3 regions of the Cryobacterium zhongshanensis genome follow, and region 1 is predicted to be linked to each of the others. Evidence: predicted binding sites of a transcription regulator. Region 1 holds the regulator's gene; each other region holds the start of a gene.
The links. Region 1 encodes LexA, which represses DNA repair genes until DNA is damaged. Its sites were predicted from a motif close to TCGAACANNTGTTCGA; they were not measured.
Positions count from the first base shown of each region.

Region 2: a site for LexA is predicted at 3,267-3,282, ahead of imuA' (DnaE2-dependent mutagenesis accessory factor ImuA'). Genes of this name have one in related genera too.
Region 3: a site for LexA is predicted at 4,799-4,814, ahead of MQH31_RS15510 (HNH endonuclease signature motif containing protein). Genes of this name have one in related genera too.

Region 1 is NZ_JALGAR010000010.1:32,709-39,235, forward strand. It holds gene priA (bifunctional 1-(5-phosphoribosyl)-5-((5-phosphoribosylamino)methylideneamino)imidazole-4-carboxamide isomerase/phosphoribosylanthranilate isomerase PriA) at 1-379, opposite strand, end outside; gene hisH (imidazole glycerol phosphate synthase subunit HisH) at 443-1,075, opposite strand; gene hisB (imidazoleglycerol-phosphate dehydratase HisB) at 1,072-1,710, opposite strand; gene MQH31_RS20110 (histidinol-phosphate transaminase) at 1,736-2,824, opposite strand; gene MQH31_RS20115 (LysM peptidoglycan-binding domain-containing protein) at 2,964-3,326, opposite strand; gene lexA (transcriptional repressor LexA) at 3,731-4,354, shown strand; gene metE (5-methyltetrahydropteroyltriglutamate--homocysteine S-methyltransferase) at 4,541-6,527, opposite strand, start outside.
Region 2 is NZ_JALGAR010000001.1:1,678,332-1,684,858, forward strand. It holds gene MQH31_RS07615 (error-prone DNA polymerase) at 1-782, opposite strand, end outside; gene MQH31_RS07620 (DNA polymerase Y family protein) at 870-2,543, opposite strand; gene imuA' (DnaE2-dependent mutagenesis accessory factor ImuA') at 2,546-3,256, opposite strand; gene MQH31_RS07630 (SOS response-associated peptidase) at 3,367-4,065, shown strand; gene MQH31_RS07635 (hypothetical protein) at 4,178-4,342, shown strand; gene MQH31_RS07640 (SMP-30/gluconolactonase/LRE family protein) at 4,352-5,197, shown strand; gene MQH31_RS07645 (DUF1345 domain-containing protein) at 5,214-5,864, opposite strand; gene MQH31_RS07650 (J domain-containing protein) at 6,054-6,527, shown strand, end outside.
Region 3 is NZ_JALGAR010000004.1:297,340-303,866, reverse strand. It holds gene MQH31_RS15540 (peptidylprolyl isomerase) at 1-41, shown strand, start outside; gene MQH31_RS15535 (rhomboid family intramembrane serine protease) at 53-892, shown strand; gene MQH31_RS15530 (cell division protein CrgA) at 972-1,217, opposite strand; gene MQH31_RS15525 (class E sortase) at 1,298-2,131, shown strand; gene MQH31_RS15520 (hypothetical protein) at 2,142-2,303, shown strand; gene MQH31_RS15515 (anthranilate synthase component II) at 2,300-2,938, shown strand; gene MQH31_RS15510 (HNH endonuclease signature motif containing protein) at 3,061-4,779, opposite strand; gene pknB (Stk1 family PASTA domain-containing Ser/Thr kinase) at 5,336-6,527, opposite strand, start outside.

The DNA.
Region 1 (6,527 bases):
CGTGCTCGGAGATAGCGCGCGCGGCCCAGTCCGGGTTCTCCAGGGCTGCGGTGCCGAGGTTGATCCGGCTGACACCCGCGCCGAGCGCCGCCTGCAGGGAAGCATCGTCACGGATACCGCCGGACAGTTCGATCTTGACTCCGGTGACCTCGCGGATGACCCGGCTGATCACCTCGGTGTTGGTGCCGCGCCCGAAGGCGGCGTCGAGGTCGACGAGGTGGAGCCACTCGGCGCCCTGGCGCGCCCAGTCGAGGGCGGCGTCGACGGGGTCTCCGTAGTTGGTCTCGGTGCCGGCCTCACCCTGGGTGAGACGCACGGCCTTGCCGTCTGCGACGTCGACGGCCGGGAGCAGGACGAGGCGGGTGGTGGTTTCAGTCACGGTAGTCCTCAGATCAGTGATGGTGGTGCGGCCGGGCCGCCGAACAGAAGCGAACGGGGACGGTCAGTCCCGCAGGGTGCCGATCCAGTTCTTCAGCAGGCGGATGCCGGCCTCACCGGATTTCTCCGGGTGGAACTGGGTCGCGGACAGCGGTCCGTTCTCGACAGCGGCGAGGAACGGTCCGCCGTGTTCCGCCCAGGTCAGCCGGGGGCGTGGGAACGGCGGCGTGACCTCGAGCGTCCACTCCTGGGCGGCGAAGGAATGCACGAAGTAGAACCGCTCGTCCTCGATGCCGGCGAAGAGGCGCGAGTCCGGGTCGGGGGTAACGGTGTTCCAGCCCATGTGCGGCAGGATCTTCGCGGGCAGCTGGGTGACGGTGCCCGGCCATTCGCCGAGTCCCTCGGTGTCGGAGCCGCGTTCGACGCCGTGCTCGAACAGAACCTGCATGCCCACGCAGATGCCGAGCACCGGGCGTCCCCCGGCGATGCGGCGGTCGACGATCTCGTCTCCGCGCACGGCGGTGAGGGCGCCCATCACGGCGCTGAAGGCCCCGACGCCGGGTACGACGAGACCGGACGCCTCGAGGGCGGTACGGCGGTCGCTCGTCAGGGTCACGTCGGCCCCGGCGAGTTCGAGCGCCTTGACGGCCGAGTGCACGTTGCCCGTGCCGTAGTCGAAGACGACGACGCTCGTCACAGGGCGCCCTTGGTCGACGGCACGCCGGAGACGAGCGGGTCGTAGGCCTTGGCCTGGCGGAACGCGCGGGCGAAGGCCTTGAACTCGGCCTCGGCGATGTGGTGCGGGTCGCGGCCTCCGAGCACTGTGACGTGCACGGTGAGGGCGGCGTTGAACGCGATCGCCTCGAAGACGTGGCGCACCATCGAGCCGGTAAAGTGACCGCCGATCAGGTGGAACTCGAACCCGGCCGGCTCCCCGGTGTGCACGAGGTACGGGCGTCCCGAGATGTCGACGACGGCCTGGGCGAGGGCCTCGTCGAGCGGCACGAGGGCGTCGCCGTAGCGGGAGATGCCGGACTTGTCTCCGAGCGCCTGCCGGATGGCGAGGCCGAGCACGATGCCGACGTCTTCGACGGTGTGGTGCACATCGATCTCGATGTCTCCCGAGGCCCGCACGGTGAGGTCGGTCAGGGAGTGCTTGGCGAACGCGGTGAGCAGGTGGTCGTAGAACGGTACCGAGGTGTGGATGTCGGACACGCCGGTGCCGTCGAGGTTGATCGTCAGGTCGATGCTCGACTCGCTGGTCTCCCGCCGCAGGTGTGCGATGCGGGCCTGTGCGGTCGATGACTGTGCGGCCGGTGACTGTGAGCTCATGCGGCTAGTTTATTGGCCCGGACGGTTACGCGTGGCCCAGTGCCTCGAGGGCGTCGAGGAAGACAGTCGTCTCGCGCTCGGTGCCGGCGGTGACTCGCAGGTGGCCGGGGATCCCGACGTCGCGCACGAGGATGCCCTCGGCAAGCAGCGCCTCGAACGTGCCGCGCGGGTCGGAGACACCGCCGAAGAGCACGAAGTTGCTGCCGCTGCGGAGGGGCTGGTATCCGAGCCGGCGCAGTTCGGTGACGAGACGGTCGCGCTGGCCGCGGATGTCGTCGACCATGCGCAGCATTTCGGGCGTGTGCGCGAATGCGGCAACGGCCGCCGCCTGGGTCAGCGCGGAGAGGTGGTACGGCAGGCGCACGAGCCGGAGCGCATCCGTCACGGCAGGGTCGGCCGCGAGGTAGCCCACCCGGGCGCCGGCGAACGCGAAGGCCTTGCTCATCGTGCGGGAGACCAGCAGGCGCTCCCGCCCGGGCAGCAGGGTGAGAGCGGATGCCGTCCCCACCGGGGCGAATTCGGCGTAGGCCTCGTCGACCACCACGATCCCGTCGCAGGCGTCATAGACGGCGGCGATCACATCGAGCGAGAGCGGGGTGCCGGTCGGGTTGTTCGGGGAGCACAGGAAGACGAGGTCGGGATTGACGCGATTGACCCACTCGACGGCGCGCCTCGGGGTGAGTTCGAAGTCGGCGTCGCGGTCACCGGCGATCCAGCGCGTCCCGGTGCCCGAGGCGAGCAGCGGGTACATCGAATAGGTGGGGGCGAAACCAAGCAGGGTGCGTCCCGGACCGCCGAAGGCCTGGAGCACCTGCTGGAGAACCTCATTGGAGCCGTTGGCGGCCCAGATGTTCTGGCGGGTGAGACCGTGTCCCAGGTAGCGGGCCATCGCCTCGCGCAGTTCGGTGAATTCCCGGTCCGGGTACCGGTTGATCCCCCGGATCGCGGCGGCCAGTGCGGCCGCGATGTCGACGGCCACGTCCTCGGGGATGCCGTGGGTGTTCTCATTCACATTGAGAGCGACCGGCACGTGCAGCTGGGGCGCCCCGTAGGGAGTGAGCCCGCGCAGGTTGTCGCGGAGGGGCAGGTCGTTGAGACTGGTCACTCCCCCCATAATACCGGTGGGCATGTTGACGATGGTTCAGTATTCAGCCGGCCCCGTGCTCGGCTCCCCGTGCATTCAGCCCGCTCAGTAATCAGCCGACTCGGCGTTCAGCCTGCTCGGTGTTCAGCCGGCTCAGTAATCGGCGGGCTCAGTATTCGGCGGGAAGGGCCAGGCGCTGGCCGGGCTGCACGCTCTCGGAGGGCAGCTGGTTCAGGTTGACGATGTCGGCGATGACCTCGCGCGGGTCGGCGGAGGGCGCGATGTGCTCGGCGAGCTGCCACAAGGACTGGCCCGACTGGATCGTGACGTAGTCGAACGTCGTTGCGCTGTCGCTCGCGCCGCTGCCGCTCAGCGTGCTGCCGTCTGCGGCGGCGAGGCCGCCGTTGAGTGCGAGCGCGAGGGCGCCCACGACGAGGGGAACGGCGGCGGCGGCGGTCAGCACGGCACGACCGCGCCGCGTGATGCGCAGCCGGGTGTGCGCCCCCGGGACCAGCTCGATTGTTGTGCTCATGTCTGCCTCCTGTGTATTCGTATCCGGCTCTCGGCCGGGAGAGCCGGATACGAAGCTATGTTCCGAATATATATTCGATTGTTCGAACAATCAAGACTTTCTCCGGTTATTATTGGGGTGAAGTACACGACACACTCGAATGAATGTCTCTCTTTCGCCCCACGCTGGTTACAGTTTCGATTGACTGGTCTGAACTCAACCAGCGACCACTGACATTCGGATACGGTCGCCTCACGGCATCCGCCGCGGCGACCGACCACCACCCGCCCACCGCCACCGACAGGAGCGACATCGTGACCCAGGACAGCGTGACCCCGGACAGCGTGACCCAGTTCAGCGGCGGATCCCCTGAACGAGGCGGCACGCGACGGAGGAAGAGCCTCAGCGACAAGCAGCGCGCGATCATGGACGTGATCCAGCGCTCCGTCGGGCAGAGGGGCTATCCGCCGAGCATGCGCGAGATCGGTGACGCCGTCGGTCTGTCGTCGCTCTCGAGTGTCACCCACCAGCTCAACCAGCTCCAGCTCAGCGGTTACCTGCGCCGGGACCCGAACCGGCCACGGGCGCTCGAGGTCCTGATCGAGTTGCCGCAGTCGCCGGAGGACACCGCGGCGGGAGCCGCGGAGAACTTCCAGCAGGGCACCCCGGTCGGCGACGCGGCGATGGTGCCGCTCGTCGGACGGATCGCCGCCGGTGTGCCGATCATGGCCGACCAGCAGGTCGACGAGATCTTCCCGCTCCCGCGCCAGCTCGTGGGCAAGGGCGAACTGTTCATGCTCAAGGTCGTCGGCGAGTCGATGATCGACGCCGCGATCATGGACGGCGACTGGGTCGTCGTCCGCCAGCAGAAGACCGCGGAGAACGGCGAGATCGTCGCCGCGATGCTCGACGGCGAGGCGACGGTGAAGGTGTTCCGGCAGCGTGACGGCCACACCTGGCTGCTGCCGAGGAACACCAACTTCGAGCCGATCCTGGGCGACCACGCCGAGATCCTCGGCAAGATCGTCGCCGTTCTGCGTTCCCTTTAGTCCGGCGCTCCCGGCAGCCCGGCGCCCGCGCTCCAGCGCTCGCTCTCAGTAGGCGCGCCATTTGCGCCGCTTCGCGCCAGGCATGCCTGGCGCGAAGCGGCGAAACTGGAGCGCAGAGAACCGGACCTGGCGCGAAGCAGCGGAACTGGCGCGTCTTGCGCGGCACGGGCTCGCCCCCGGGACAGCTCAGGCGCGGGCGGGCACCCGCTCGGCGAGGCGCGCACGCACGATCCGGGTCGCCTCGATCATGTTGGTCAGGGACTCGACCGTCTCGGCGTAACCGCGGGTCTTGAGCCCGCAGTCCGGGTTCACCCAGACCTGCCCGACCGGGATGGCCGCAACGGCACGGTCGAGCAGCTCCGTGAGTTCGGCGACGCTCGGCACCCGCGGCGAGTGGATGTCGTAGACGCCCGGCCCGATGCCGTGGTCGAAACCGTTGGCCTGGATGTCCGCGACGACCTCCATCCGGGAGCGGGCCGCCTCGATGCTCGTCACGTCGGCGTCGAGGTTGCGGATGGCGTCGATCACGACGCCGAACTCGGAGTAGCAGAGGTGGGTGTGGATCTGGGTGGCATCCAGCACCCCCGCCGTCGCGAGCCGGAACGAACCGACGGACCAGTCCAGGTAGTCGGCGTGCCCGGCCTTCTTGAGCGGGAGCAGTTCGCGCAGGGCGGGTTCGTCGACCTGGACGATGCCGATTCCGGCGGCCTCGAGGTCGGCGATCTCGTCGCGGAGGGCGAGGGCGACCTGACGGGCGGTCTCGCCGAGGGGCTGGTCGTCCCGCACGAAGGACCAGGCGAGGATGGTGACCGGTCCGGTCAGCATGCCCTTGACCGGCTTCGCGGTGAGGCCCTGCGTGTAGGTCGACCACTCGACGGTGATCGGCTTCGGGCGCGAGACATCGCCCCACAGGATGGACGGTCGCGTGCACCGGCTGCCGTAGGACTGGACCCAGCCGTTCTCGGTGACCGCGAAGCCGTCGAGGTTCTCGGCGAAGTACTGCACCATGTCGTTGCGCTCGGGTTCGCCGTGCACGAGCACGTCGAGGCCGATCTCCTCCTGGAGGTCGACGACCCGGGCGATCTCCGCGCGCATCAGGTCGCGGTACTCGTCTGCGTCGAGCACTCCCGTGAGGAAACGGGCGCGGGCGCGGCGGATCTCCCCGGTCTGCGGGAAGGAGCCGATCGTCGTCGTCGGCAGGAAGGGCAGCGCGAGGGCGGTCTCCTGGGCGGCGAGGCGGTCGGCGTACTCCCCGCGGGTGAAGTCGTCGGCGGTGAGCGCTGCGGCGCGGGCCCTGACGGCACCGTCGCGCACTCCGGGGGCGATGCGGCGGGCGGCGAGGGCTCTGGTCGCGGCGTCGAGCTCGGCGTCGATGGCCTCCCGGCCGTCGGCCAGGCCGCGGGCCAGGGTCGCGACCTGGCCGACCTTCTCGTCGGCGAAGGCGAGCCAGCTCACGAGGTCTGCACCGAGCGCGGACTCGTCGGTGACCGTGTGCGGGACGTGCTGCAGGCTCGTCGAGGTCGAGACGGCGACCCGCGGTGACAGGACGCTGACCTCGTCGAGGTGGGCGAAGGCATCCGCCAGGTCGCCGCGCCAGATGTTGTGCCCGTCGATGACACCGGCGACGAGCGTCTTCCCCTCGAGGCCGGGGACGGCCGCGGGCAGGGCGCCGCGGACGAGGTCGAGGCCGATGGCTTCGATCGGTGCGGCGGCGAGCACGGGCAGGGCGTCGTCGAGGCTGCCGTAGGGAGCGGCGACGAAGATCGCCGGGCGCTGGGCGAGGTGGCCGAGGGTCCCGTACGCCCACTGCACTGCGGTGAGAGCCTCGGCGCGGGGCACAGGGACGCTCTCGCTGACGAGGCCCGGTTCGTCGAGCTGCACCCAGTCGGCGCCGGCGTCCGCGAGGCGCTGCAGCAGCGTCGCGTAGACCGGAATGAGGTCGTCGAGCCGGTCGAGGGGCTCGAAGCCCGCGGGGGCTTCGTCGCTCGGCTTGCTGAGCAGCAGGAACGTCACCGGGCCGACGATGACGGGTCGGGTCAGGAAGCCGGCCGCGCGCGCTTCCTCGAATTCGCGCACGATCCGGTCGCTCGACAGGGAGAACTCCGTTTCCGGTCCGATCTCCGGCACGAGGTAGTGGTAGTTCGAGTCGAACCACTTGGTCATCTCGAGCGGG
Region 2 (6,527 bases), on a different contig from region 1:
AGAACGGCTTCACCGGCGAGTCCCGCGAGGACGTCGTTGGCGGCACTGTCCGCCGGGTAGCCGTGATCGTACAGTTCCACGAAAACGTTGTCCCTGCCGAAGAGGCGCACGAGCGCGCCCAGTTCCCGTGCCGCGGCAGCGGGGCCCCCCGCGGCGAGCGCCCGGCGGACGGCGCCCTTGCGGCATCCGGTCAGCACGGCCCAGGTACCGTCGGCCCGGGCCGCGAGCTCCTCCAGGTCGTACACCGGGCGGCCCTTCTCCCCGCCGGCGAGATGCGCGTTCGTGAGGGCACCGGAGAGGCGGTGGTAGCCGGCCTGGCCGCGGGCCAGCACGAGCAGGTGGGTGCCGGCCGGGTCCGCGCTGCCGTTCTGGGGCTCGGTGAGGCCGAGGGAGAGCTCGGCGCCGAAGACCGTGGCGATGCCTGGGAAGCTCTCGGCCGTCTCGGCGAGGCGAACGGCGCCGTAGAGCCCGTCGTGGTCGGCCAGGGCGAGAGCGGAGAGTCCGAGTCTCGAAGCTTCCTCGAGCAGGGCCTCCGGGGAACTCGCACCATCGAGGAAGCTGAAGTTGGAGTGCGCGTGCAGCTCGGCGTACGGCACGACGGCAGCCTCGGCGGCAGGGCCCGCGGGCGGCATCGGCGGGGCAGGGGCGTATGGTCGGCGCTTGCTCGACCACGCCGGGCTGTCGCCGCCGTCGGCTCCTGGTGGCGGTCCGCCGGGACGGCGCCGGTCCGAGAGGGCGCGCTCGAGTTCGGACCACGGGATCGGGGGATTGCTCCAGCCCATCAGCCGGCGACCTCAGCCATCGGGTCGCCGGTCATCGCATTCTCAGTCATCGCATCCTTGGTCATCGCATCCTCAGTCATCGGGTTCTCAGTCATACCGGGCCTCCGCGACCCAGCCGGCTGCCTCGAGGAGCAGCAACCACGCCGTTCCCGACGCGTCCACGAGCTGGAGGCGCTGCGAGTGGTGCGCCCTGACGGGATCCCACCAGTGCTCGACGAGAGGCCACGGTCCGGCCCAGGCCGTGACGGCGCCGAGGTCCTCCTGCCGGAGGCCGGGCGAGAAGGACGCCGGGGCTCCGGAGAGGACGCCGCGGTCGTCGACCCCGACGGAGGCGCCGTCCGGCGCGAGGAGCAGGACCGGGGGCGGGTCGGTGAAGACCGTCGCAGGGGAGAGCCCGGGAAGCCGGCCGGGCCAGGGTGCCGCGGCTGCGCGTTCGCGCGCGGCCGCGGGCTGGACCTGGCCGGCCGGGGGCGCGTCGCCCCAGGGAACGAGCACCCGGCGGTCCCTGAGCAGCCGTCCGCCGCCGGGGACCGCGGTGAGCACACCGTCGTGCCCGAGCAGGCCCTGCACGCGGGTGAGCGCGTGGTGGATTCTTTCGTCGGGCCCGGAATCCCAGAGCCCCTGCTCGTGATCGGCGGTCGAGTCCACCCGCTCGGGGATGACCCGGACCCGCGTGATGGCGGCCTCGAGCTCGCTCGCACCGGGGCCAGCGCCCTGCAACTGCCAGCGCACCCGGTCCGCGATGTCGGCGCCGGTGAACCAGCGCGGATGTCGCCACGACCGGGTCTGGACGGCTCCGACTCCCGCTGCGGAGTCGGTGCAGACCTCGATAGTGACCTCCGTGCAGACGAGGCGCGAAGCGGCGAGGGCCCTGACGAAGTCGTCGAGTCCGGCGCGGATGGCGAAGGTGACCTGGTCGACGCGGTCGAGCGGGGGTTCCCAGTCGAAGGCCACCTCCCGGTGCCGGGGCGGGACGCGGGGTACGACCCTGCTGTCATCGGTCGCCCCGGCGATCCGGTGGGCGCGTGCGGCTGCCGCCCCGAAGCGGTGCCGGACCCGGTCGGCGGGGAGCGCCGCGAAGTCCCGCAGGGTGTGCACCCCGAGTCGACGGAGCAGGGTCGCGAGTTCCCCGTCGATGAGACCTGCGTCGACGAGCGTGGTCACCGGACGGACGGCGAGGAAGGCCGCGGAGCCGCCGGGCGGGACGACCCTCACGGGGGCGGTGCCCGCGTCCCTGGCGACCTGTTCCGCGGCGAAGGCGCCATCGGCGATGCCGGCCCGGGCGCCGGGAATCCCGAGTGCGGCGACGCAGGCGATCAGCGTCTCAGCGGCAGCCCATTCGCTCCCGTAGAAGCGGGCCGGCCCGCGGGAGCGGACGGCGCACAGGCCTGGCCGGAGTACCTGCACCCCGGGCGTCATGTCCTCGAGGCGTTCGATGACCGGCTCGAACGCCCGATCGTCGAGCACGCGGTCGTAGCCGAGCGCGATGAGGTCAGGGCAGCGGAACTGGGCCTCACGAACGGTGAGTCCTCGCCGCACCCCGGCCCCGCGGGCGGCCGTCGAGCACGCGAACACGGTTCCCCTGTCGAGGAGCGCGACCGGGGCATCCGCGGGGAGTCCCGCCCGCGCCCGGGCCGCCGTGACCGGCCAGTCCGGGCACCACAGCACGATGGTCCGATCGGGTCCGGATGTTCGCCCGACACCCGGGTCGTTGGCGGGGCCGGTGAGCGAGCCGGTGAGCGAGCCGGTGAGCGCGGTCATCGTCATACCGCCTCGCCGTACCGCAGTGCGGGGAGCTCGACATCGGGTCGGGAGTCCTGGTCGGCCGGGGCATCCGACGACAGGCCGGCCAGCGACATCCGTGCGGTGCGGGGGAGGCCCGAGCGCGCGGATGCGGCGACGAGGACCTCTCGTCCGGTCAGGTGGCCGTGGCCGAACCCGAGCCCGGACCAGGTGTTCGTGCGCAGGGAGAGCCGCGCCTCCGCCTGCGGCCACTCTCCGGCGACGAGGAGCGTGCACCCGCGCTGCCGGAGCCTGGCGCCGAGGCGGGAGGCCTCGGTCTCCGACACGCGCCGCGGCGGCCGGACCGCGACGACGGGAAGCACGTCGGCGAGGGCAGCCGTGACCGTGAGCCAGTGGTCGCCGGGTGCAGGCACCAGGACGAGACGCGCCAGGTCGATTCCCAGGCTCGTCGCCGCCTCGGGACCGAGATCGGGCAGGCCGATGATCCCGCACCACGACCCGGCGACGGACGGCCCGGCGAGCAGGGCGAGGAGGAGGGAGATGGAGCTGTCCACGGCGTAGACCGCGCCGGGCCTGAGCGCCCCTCCGGGCAGGAGGCCCTCGAATCCCGCAGCGGCCGGCCGTGTCTCGAGCCCGAGCCTCGTGGATTCCATCCCGCGGATGCGCGACTGGAGCCCGGCCGCGACCTCTCGCGAGCCGGCTCCGGTGCGGGGGACGGGAAGACGGGACACCTCACTATATTCGAACAGACTTTCGATTAAGTCAAGGGGGTCGGGTGCGGGCGCAGCACCTGGGGGAGCCCCGGGCGAGGGATGTCGGTGGGTCGCGCTAGCCTGAAGTCATGTGCGGTCGATTCATCATCACGGACACGGCGCCGGACCTCGCCGCGATGTTCGACGTCGAGCACGAGGGCGAGAACCTCCCGGAGCCGTCGTGGAACATCGCGCCGACCGAGCGGATTCCGATCGTGCTCGAGTCGGCGAAATCCGGCAGTGTCGTGCGCAGGCTCGAGTCTGCACGCTGGTCGCTCGTGCCCTCGTTCGCAACGGCACTCGTGTCGAAGTTCCCGACCTTCAACGCCCGGTCGGAGACCGTGGGGGAGAAGGCCACGTTCCAGCCGTCGCTTGCGTCCAGGCGCGCCCTCGTTCCGGCCACCGGCTACTATGAATGGCGCACAGAGGGCACCGTCAAGACCCCGTATTTCGTGCATTCGGAAGACGGGCTGCCCCTCGCCCTCGCCGGTCTCTATGCCTGGTGGCGCAACCCGGACCTCGCGGAAGACGACCCGGCGCGCTGGGTGCTGAGCGCGACGATCCTGACCCAGGAGGCGACCGGCCGCCTGAGGGGACTTCACGAGCGGATGCCCGTCGTGCTCCCGGAGGAGACCTGGGACCAATGGCTCGACCCGCACACCGTCGGCGATCAGGAGTTCGTGGACGCTGCTGTCGGCGCCTCTGCGGAGTCGGTGGAGGGACTGCGGTTCCATGAGGTCGCACCGCTCAGCGGCAACGGTCCGGAACTGATCGAACCAGTGGCCTGATCCGGCCGCCGGCCCTCCGGCCGGTGACGATCCGGCCCCCGCGCCCGTACCGCGACCGGTTACGCTCGTGGTGGCGCGGAACGGCCGGGCCGCTCTGGAAAGGACTCTTCCCATGAATGTTGTCGCCTTCATCTTCGCGATGGCCGTGTTCGTCTTCGGACTGTGGCTCTTCGGGTTCGCCTTCACCGTCACCGCCGGCCAGCTGCCGATCTTCTTCGGCGGGATCCTCTGCGTGGCCCTCGCCGTGGCGATTCCCGTCCAGATCCTGCGCGACTGAGCACGAGCCATGCAGGCCGAACAGCGTACCGATCCGCTCGCCTTCCACGGCGAGGGCCCCGTGTGGTCCCCCTCGTGGGGCGGCCTGCGCTGGCTCGATATGTTCGCGGGAGACATCCTCTCGCTCGACGGCGACACCGTGCACCGCAGGCACGTCGGCAGCATGGTCGTGACCGTGCGGCCACGCCGGGCGGGCGGTGCCGTCCTGGCCCTGCAGCGCGGTTTCGCCCTCGAGGACACCGACGGCACGATCACCGAGCTCGGGGAGCTCTGGAGCGACCAGCTCCTGCGACTCAATGAAGGCGGATGCGATCCGGACGGCCGGTTCTACTGCGGATCCATGGCATTCGACCAGCACCCGGGCGCCGGTTCGCTTCGCCGCCTCGATCCGGACGGCTCCGTCGACGTCGTCCTGACGGGACTGACGATCTCCAACGGACTGGACTGGAGCCCCGACGGTTCCCTCGCCTACTACAACGACACCGCGACCGGCCGGATCGCCGTGTTCGACTACAGCGCCGAGACGGGCCTGACCGGCCTCCGCAGCTTCGTCGAGATCCCCGCGGAAACCGGCTTTCCCGACGGCCTCACGGTGGACAGCCAGGGCGGGGTCTGGGTGGCCCTGTACGGCGGGAGTGCCGTGCACCGCTATACGCCGGATGGCAGGCTCGACGCAGTCGTCGAGGTCGCCGCGAGCCGCGTCACCGCATGCACCTTCGGCGGACCGAACCTCGACGAGCTCTTCATCACGACCTCCCGGGAGGGCCTCGACGAGGGAGAAGAGGCCCTCGCCGGATCGCTGTTCCGGGTGGATGCCGGGATCACCGGTCTGCCCGTGCGGGAGTTCGCCGGCTGAACGGCCAGGTCCCCGCTCAGTGCAGCAGCCCGGCGACGAGATTGATCATCGTCGCGAGGATGACGGATCCGAAGAGGTAGGACAGCAGTCCGTGGCGGAGCGCCGTCATCCGGATGGCGTGCGTCTGCAGGTTGGTGTCCGACACCTGGAAGGTCATCCCCAGGGTGAATGCGAGATAGGCGAAGTCCCCGTAGCTCGGCGGTTCGTTCTGGTTGAACTCGATCCCGCCATCCGCTCCCTCGTAGTAGAGCCGGGCATAGCGCAGGGTGAACAAGGTGTGCAGCAGCGTCCAGGACAGGACGACGCTCAGCACGGACACCAGGGCGAGCACGACCTGCGCTGCCCCCGTCGTGGAATGCGTCTCGATGAGGAGGAGGCCGAGGGCGCCGAGGCTTGCGAGGCTGATCAGGAGCACGAGCAGGTCCGATACGCCGCGGGACGGGTCCTCGCGCGTCGCGTGGCTCGCGGTCGTCGCGGCGTCCATCGGCGCGATCACGAGCCAGACCCAGCCGATGAAGGTGACGCACGCGGCCGCCCAGCCCACGATCGGGGTGAGCACCCAGTCGCCCCAGATCGACGTGACGAGTGCCGCGGTTATGCCGATCACGGCCATCACGATCAGGCGGGTGCTCGAGCGACGCACCCGCAGGGTTTCCCAGGTCTTCATGGCCCGATCGTCCCACAGATCCTCCCGGAGTCCGTGAGCGGCACGGGTGGGGCGAGATGCCAGAATCGCTCGATAAGGTGAAGAGAACGTCAGACACAGGTCTGACCGGGTCAGACCTGTGTCTGACCAAGTACAGACCCAGGACTACTGTGGCGTACCGCACCCGATCGAACGAAAGAGACCGCGAGGATGTCAGAGAGCCCGGCCGCGGCATCGCCATACGAGGTGCTGGGCGTGAGCCCGGAGGCGACCAGCGAGGAACTGCGGCGCGCCTATCGCAAACGACTGCGTCTCACGCACCCGGATGTCGGGGGTCGCGCCGCCGACTTCCAGGCCGTCCAGGTGGCCTGGGAACGGATCGGCAACCCCGAGAGCCGGGCGGACTACGACCGGCGCCGGTACCCGGACAACGATCCCGGGACCGTGCACGCCGGTTCCGCCTCATCGCCAGGGTCGCCCCGTGCGTCGTCCGCGGCGACGGGCCCCCGAGCGCGGATGTACGGACATCCGGGCGGGCACGCCAGGCAGCGGTACCTCGAGCTCCTGCGCGAGTGGGTCGGCCGCGGCACCGTCATCGAGGACCCATACGCTCCCCAGCTCGTCCGCTCTGCACCCCGGGAGATCCGGCACTGCCTGGCCCGCGCCCTTGCCCAGGAATCGACG
Region 3 (6,527 bases), on a different contig from region 1:
CGGAGGTCGTCATCGAGTCCGTCACCGTCGAGCAGGTCTAGGCCCACTTCGAATGACTGACCTGCCCGGATCCGCAGCCAATTTCTGCTATCGGCATCCGGGCAGGCAAAGTTTCATCCTCTGTCAGCGCTGTGGGCGCACCATCTGCCCGGAGTGCCAGACCCAGGCCGCCGTCGGTGTGATCTGCCCCGAGTGCATGAAGGAACAGCGGCAGAACGCCCCGCGCACTCGCCCGGCCCTCCTGTCCCGGATCTCGTCGAGCCGTGGGCCGGTCGTCACCTACGGCATCATCGGTGTCACCTTCGCAGTGTTCCTGCTGCAGCTCCTTCCCGGATTCGACGTCACGAGCGCATTGCTCTACGCCGGCATCTACTCGTACCCCGGCAGTTTCGAGCCGTGGCGGATGCTCACGAGCGTGTTCGTCCACTCGACCGGCTTCATCTTCCACGTGCTTCTCAACATGTACACACTGTGGATCTTCGGCCAGATCCTCGAGGGCATGCTCGGCCGTGGCCGCTTCCTCGCCCTGTACCTGCTCAGCGGGCTCGCGGGTTCCCTCGGGGTGTTGTTCCTGGCCGGTCCGCTCACAGCCGTCGTCGGGGCATCCGGTGCCATCTTCGGACTGATGGGCGCATTCCTGGTCATCCAGAGACGACTGGGAGGCAATTCGACACAATTGCTGATCCTCGTCGGAATCAACCTCGTGATCGGCTTCGTGCCGGGCCTCAATGTCGCCTGGCAGGCGCACGTCGGCGGCCTCATCGGCGGAGCGATCCTCGGTCTGATCTACGTGCAGACGCGGCGCAGCAAGCACCAGTCATTGCAGAACTGGCTTGTCGCAGGTTTCGCGCTCGTTCTCGTCGCCCTGAGTTTCGTCAAGTTCCTGGGCTGAAAGTTATCCACAGGTCTGTCCACAACTGGGGATAATTACACCGGTGTAATTGGTCCCCGAACAGGGGGTAACCGAGAGGTTAACGCCAGCGGGTGGTCATCAGGAAGCCGATGAAGGCGATCCCGAATCCGACGAGGATGTTCCAGGAGCCGAGGCTGCCGATCGGCAGCGTTCCCTGGCTCACGTAGAAGACAATGATCCACGCCAGTCCGATGAGCATGAAGCCGAACATGACTGGTTTGAACCAGACGGCGTTCGGGGCGTCCTCGCCAGAGCGAACGACCTCGGTGCGGGCGGGCTTAGTGCGGGGATTCGTTCGAGCCATGCCTGCGATTCTAGCGCCATTGCCCCTCGGGCGACCTCGCCAGGGCTCGCCGGGCGCCTCTGCCGATTAGAATCGGAACCATGTCCGACGCCACCCCGCCCGCCGCGCCAGCGGAGAGTCGTCGCGCGCGACGAGCACTCCGGCGCCGCAAGCCGGTGAGCGTGATCGGTGTCTTCGGTGAAGTGCTCATCACGGGAGGCGTGCTCGTCTTCCTCTTCATTGCCTGGCAGCTGTGGTGGAACGACCTCGTCGTCGCCGGTGAGCAGTCCAGCGCGGCCAACCAGATCAGCCAGCAATGGATCGACGACGCGCAGGCGGCCAGCTCGACGCCGACACCCACGCCGACGAATACGCCGACTGCAGCTCCTGCCCAGCCGTCGGGCTTCGGAACTCCCGTGGTTGCCGTTGCCCCTGCCGAGGCACAGCCGTTCGCCGTGCTCTACGTGCCGCGCTACGGCGCCGCGTATTCGCGCACCATCGCGGAGGGCGTCGGCCTCAATGTGCTCAACAGCCCGCGGCTGGGTATCGGGCATTACCCGGGCACCCAGATGCCGGGCGAGGTCGGGAACTTCGTGGTGGCGGCGCACCGCAGTGCCAATGGCGGCGGCATGCACCTGATCAACGAGCTGCAGCTCGGCGATCCCATTTTCGTGCAGACGGCCGACGGGTACTACACGTACCGGTTCCGTGACCTGGAATACGTGCAACCGACCGACGTCGGCGTCCTCGCTGCCGTCCCGCACGCGCCGGGGGCGACCGCGACCGACCGCATCATCACCCTCACGAGCTGCAACCCGCTCTACTCCACTGCGGAACGCATCATCGCCTACGGTGTCTTCGACTCTTGGCAACCCATCTCGGCCGGCCCGCCAGCGGAACTTGCCGCCATCATCGCGGCCCAGGCCGCGGGCTAGGAGGCTCATCATGTACGCAGCACTGTGGCGGGTCCTTCCCGGCCCCCTCTGGCTCCGCATCCTCCAGGTGCTGGTGCTCGTCGCTCTTGTCCTCTTCGTCCTCGCCACGTGGGTGTTCCCGTGGGTGGACACCATCGTCAACAGCCAGGAATCGACGGTCGGCACGCCATGACCCGCATACTCGTCATCGACAATTACGACAGCTTCGTCTACACCCTCAACGGGTACCTGATGGAACTGGGGGCAGAGACAGAGGTCGTGCGGAATGACGCATTCCCACCGGAGGAAGCCGCTGCGCGCATCGCTGAGTTCGACGGTGTGCTGCTCTCGCCGGGGCCGGGGAAGCCCGCCGACGCGGGAGTGTCCATTGCCGTCGTCCGGGCCGCGTTCGAGGCCGGCTCGCCGCTCTTCGGCGTATGCCTGGGTCATCAGGCGATCGCGGAGGCCTTCGGGGCCACGGTGACGAACGCCGAGGAGCTCATGCACGGCAAGACGAGTCAGGTCACGCACGACGACAGCGCGTTCTACGCCGGCGTTCCCCAGCCCTTCACTGCGACGAGATACCACTCGCTCGCCGTCGTCGATTCCACGGTCCCGAGTGACCTCGTCGTGACCTCGCGCACGGCCGGAGGCGTGATCATGGGACTCCGGCACGCATCCGCTCCGATTCTCGGTGTGCAGTTCCACCCGGAATCGGTCCTCACGGAGGGTGGCTACCTCATGCTGGCCAACTGGCTGGCCCTCACCGGCCTCCCTGAGGCCCAGGAGACCGCACGGGGCCTCCACCCCATCCTCAAGCTGTCCTAACGTCACCTCCGCGCGGCTGTGCTCTGCCGTGCCGCGCTGCGGTCGCACGAGTGTGGTGGATGCCGGGTGCGACGCTGAGCCAGCAAGTGCCTTGGTCAGTCGAGTCCGCCTTGGTTCGATGTTCAGTCGCGGTTGGGTGGTCCGGTCAGGACCTGGTGGGCGCGGTGCCGGTTCGGTGGCCGCCAGAGTCGTTGCGGGTCGATCAGCCCCGGGGCCCGCACTTGTGGTGAGCCCTTCACCATCCGGATCTCCCACCCCGACGTGTCGATGGTGTGGTGATGGAACCAGCAGAGGAGGACCCCGTTGTCGACATTCGTCGGGCCGTCCTTCGCCCACGGCTTCACATGGTGCACTTCGGCCCAGTGGGCGGGGGCCTTGCACCCGGGGATGATGCACCCGCCGTCCCGGGCGGTGATCGCCCGCCGCTGCGCCCGGTTGAAATACCGCCGTTCCGGGCCCAGTTTCAGCACCTGGTTGTTGGCCCCGAACAACACCCCCTGGAAGCCGCCGTCGCAGATCCGTTGGTGCACCGTCTTCAGCGACACCGGTGCTTCGACCCCGTCGATCCACCCGACCCCGACCCCGGAGTCGAGGTCGACGGCGTTCACGTGCACCATCACCGTCGGCGCCGACCCACCCATCGACGGCGTGTCCTGGTCGCGAGCGGCATGTTCGATCAACGCGCGGAGGATGTCGGCGCGTTTCTCCCCGCTGGTGCGGGTGTCCTGGCGGCGTTCCCGAAGCTCGGCTTCGATCACGTCCAGCTCCGGGCCGGTGTCGGCTCCGGTGCCTTCGGTTTCGGCGCCGGGGATCATCTGCCCCGAATCCATCAGCGCCTGTTCTTCCTCGGTGGGGAACGCGGGCCGCGCGTGGAAGCTGAGGAAGGCGTCGAAGAGGGTGTTCATCATCCCGAACAGTTCCGGCGTGACCCCGCCCTTCACCGGATACAAGCCGTTCTTGAGTTGGCCGAAGCCGATGTTCGACTTCGCCTCGAACACGTCCTCCTGCGGCAGGACGCCGTCCGGGTCCAGGGCCGCCTGCCACTGCAACACCATGCCCCGGATCAGATCCGCAGCCGCCGGGACCCCCGCGCCGGCGAGGTTCTCGGTTTCCGGGGTGATCAGACCGGCCGCCGAGGCGACCAGAGCACGTTCCGCCGTCAGCAGGTCATCCGGCGCCACCCGGTGACTGATCGTCTGAAGCCCCGCCACGATCAACTCCGCGGTCTCCACCCCGATCTCCCCCGCGGTCAGGGCGGCCCCGACCGTCGGGAACAACGGCGGCAACCAGCCGCTCCCGCCGCACGGCCGCGGCAACACCGCATCGCCGAGCTTGGTGCGTCGCTTCACTTCCCTGGCCGACACCCGCGTCACCCGGGTCAGCACATCCAACGGACCTTTGCAGCCCATTCGCCATGCCAGCCCGTCCCGGTCGAGCACTCGGGCCCGCCGATCCACATCGGTGGCGGTGTTCACCCGGGCCGCATCCACCGTCCGCCCGATCGCCTCGACCATGCTGAGCGCCGTCACGGCTTCCGTATCGCTGAGCAGTCCGACCGGGATCGCCGCCAAGGCCTCCGCGAGGGCCGTCTGGGCCTCGAGGAGCCGGGCGACAGCATCCGCATGCACCGACGCAACCGAGCCGGCCAGGCCCTCAACACCCTCGAAACCCTCAGCAATCGCAACCGGATGAGCCGCCTCGACCGACGACTCCGCGGATGCGACCGACGACTCAGCCGACGACTCGGTGGAGACGAGGCCCACCGTGGTGGGCTGATCCCCCGCAGCCCCGGAACCGGGTGTCTGCGGGGTGTGTGACTGTGGATCCGAAGCTCCTGCCATACCCCGATTCTACCCCGAATCGAACACGAATGCGAGATTAGCTCACTTAATTATCGCCTCGGTGCTCCGAGTTTCACACCTGCACGCGAGTGTGCCGGCGCTCGAGGTGCCGAATTCAGGAGATGCGCCCGGGCGAGCGCCACGGGCCCGCGGACCAAGTGCGGCCGATCCCACCCGGACGCAGGCATCTCCTGAATTCGGCACGGCGACGGTCGCGTAAGCCAGGCGGGTTGCACGCTCTCGGGAGTGTGTGCATGCGCTCCTGTGGCTAACTCAGGAGATTGGCCCGGGCAGGCATTACCGGCCCTCGGACCAGTGCGGCCGAGCTACGCCGGGCTGCACGGATCTCCTGAGCTAGCCACGGCGGCGCCTGCGGCGGCCTGCCGGACGCATGCTCTCGGGCGCTTTGTGCACTCCTGCATCGCGAACGTGCTGGCCTGACTCGCCGTGGGCGCCCTAGCGTCGCGAAAGCGGTGCGGCGTCGGTCACTCCGCTCAGGCCAGCCGGTCACCCGCTGTCGCGGGCCGGGCCGGGCCGGGGAGGGTAAGGCGGGGAGCTACTTGGCGCAGTAGGTGAGTGAGACTTCGGACTTCTGTTGCACGTCGCCGGGGGCCTGGGATTGCTTGGTGACGGGTGAGCCCGGCTGGCTCGCACAGGTGGTGTCCGGGGTCGGCATCGGAACGAGCTGCACGCTCGGGCTCTGCAGGAGCTCACTCGCCGCCGTCAGCGACTGGCCGACGAGGTTCGGCAGGCTGACGAGGCCGCTGGAGATGAAGAGATTGATGGTGTCACCGGTCTGGGCGCTGGCCTGAAGCGCCGGGTCGGTACGCAGCACAAGGTTGGGTGCGATCGTCGCCGAGTTCTCCTTGGTGATCGAACCTGGCACGAGCCCGAGAGCACTGATCGCGGCCTGGGCATCGGCGATCGGCAGGTTCGTGACGTCCGGGACGGTCACGGGCTGCGGACCCGTTGACACGTAGACCTTGATCACATCGGTCGGCTGGGCGATCGTTCCGGCCGGCGGGTCCGTTCGCGTGACCTTGTCCTTGGGGACCGTCGCGCTGGCCTCCTGGGCCATCGTGGCGGCGAGGTCGGACTCGATGAGGGTATTCTGGGCGGCCTCGTAGCTCTCACCGACCAGTGAGGGCACCTTCCGGGAATTGTCCGGGAGATCGCTGCTCGGGGTAAGGCTGAAGGCCCAGATCATCACGGAGAGCACGATCACGATGACGCTGAGGATGCCGGCCCAGATCCAGATGACCGGAGGGCGTCGCTGGGTGCGCACCATCGTGGCGTCCTCGGCGAGCTGCTTGAGGGCGAGCTCCGATCCGGAGGTTGCCGTCGGCGGCGTACCGAAAAGGCTTGCGGAGGCTTCATCGACGGGGCGGTGCAGCGGGATCACGCCGGAGCCGGCGATCTCGACATCCGTTCGGAATTCGACGGCGCTCTGGTAGCGGGCGAAGCGGTCCTTTTCCAGGGCTCGCATCACGACGACGTCGAGGGCCGGAGAAATCTTGGGGTTGATCGAGCTCGGGGTGACCGGTGTCTCGCTGACGTGCTGGTAAGCGACGGCGACCGGGGTGTCGCCGCGGAAAGGGGTGCGGCCGGTGAGCATCTCGAAGAGGACGACACCGGTGGAGTACAGGTCGGTGCGTGCGTCGACGGATTCGCCCTTGGCCTGTTCCGGGGAGAAGTACGACGCGGTGCCGAGGATCGCGGTGGTCTGGGCGACCGTTGTCGAGGAATCC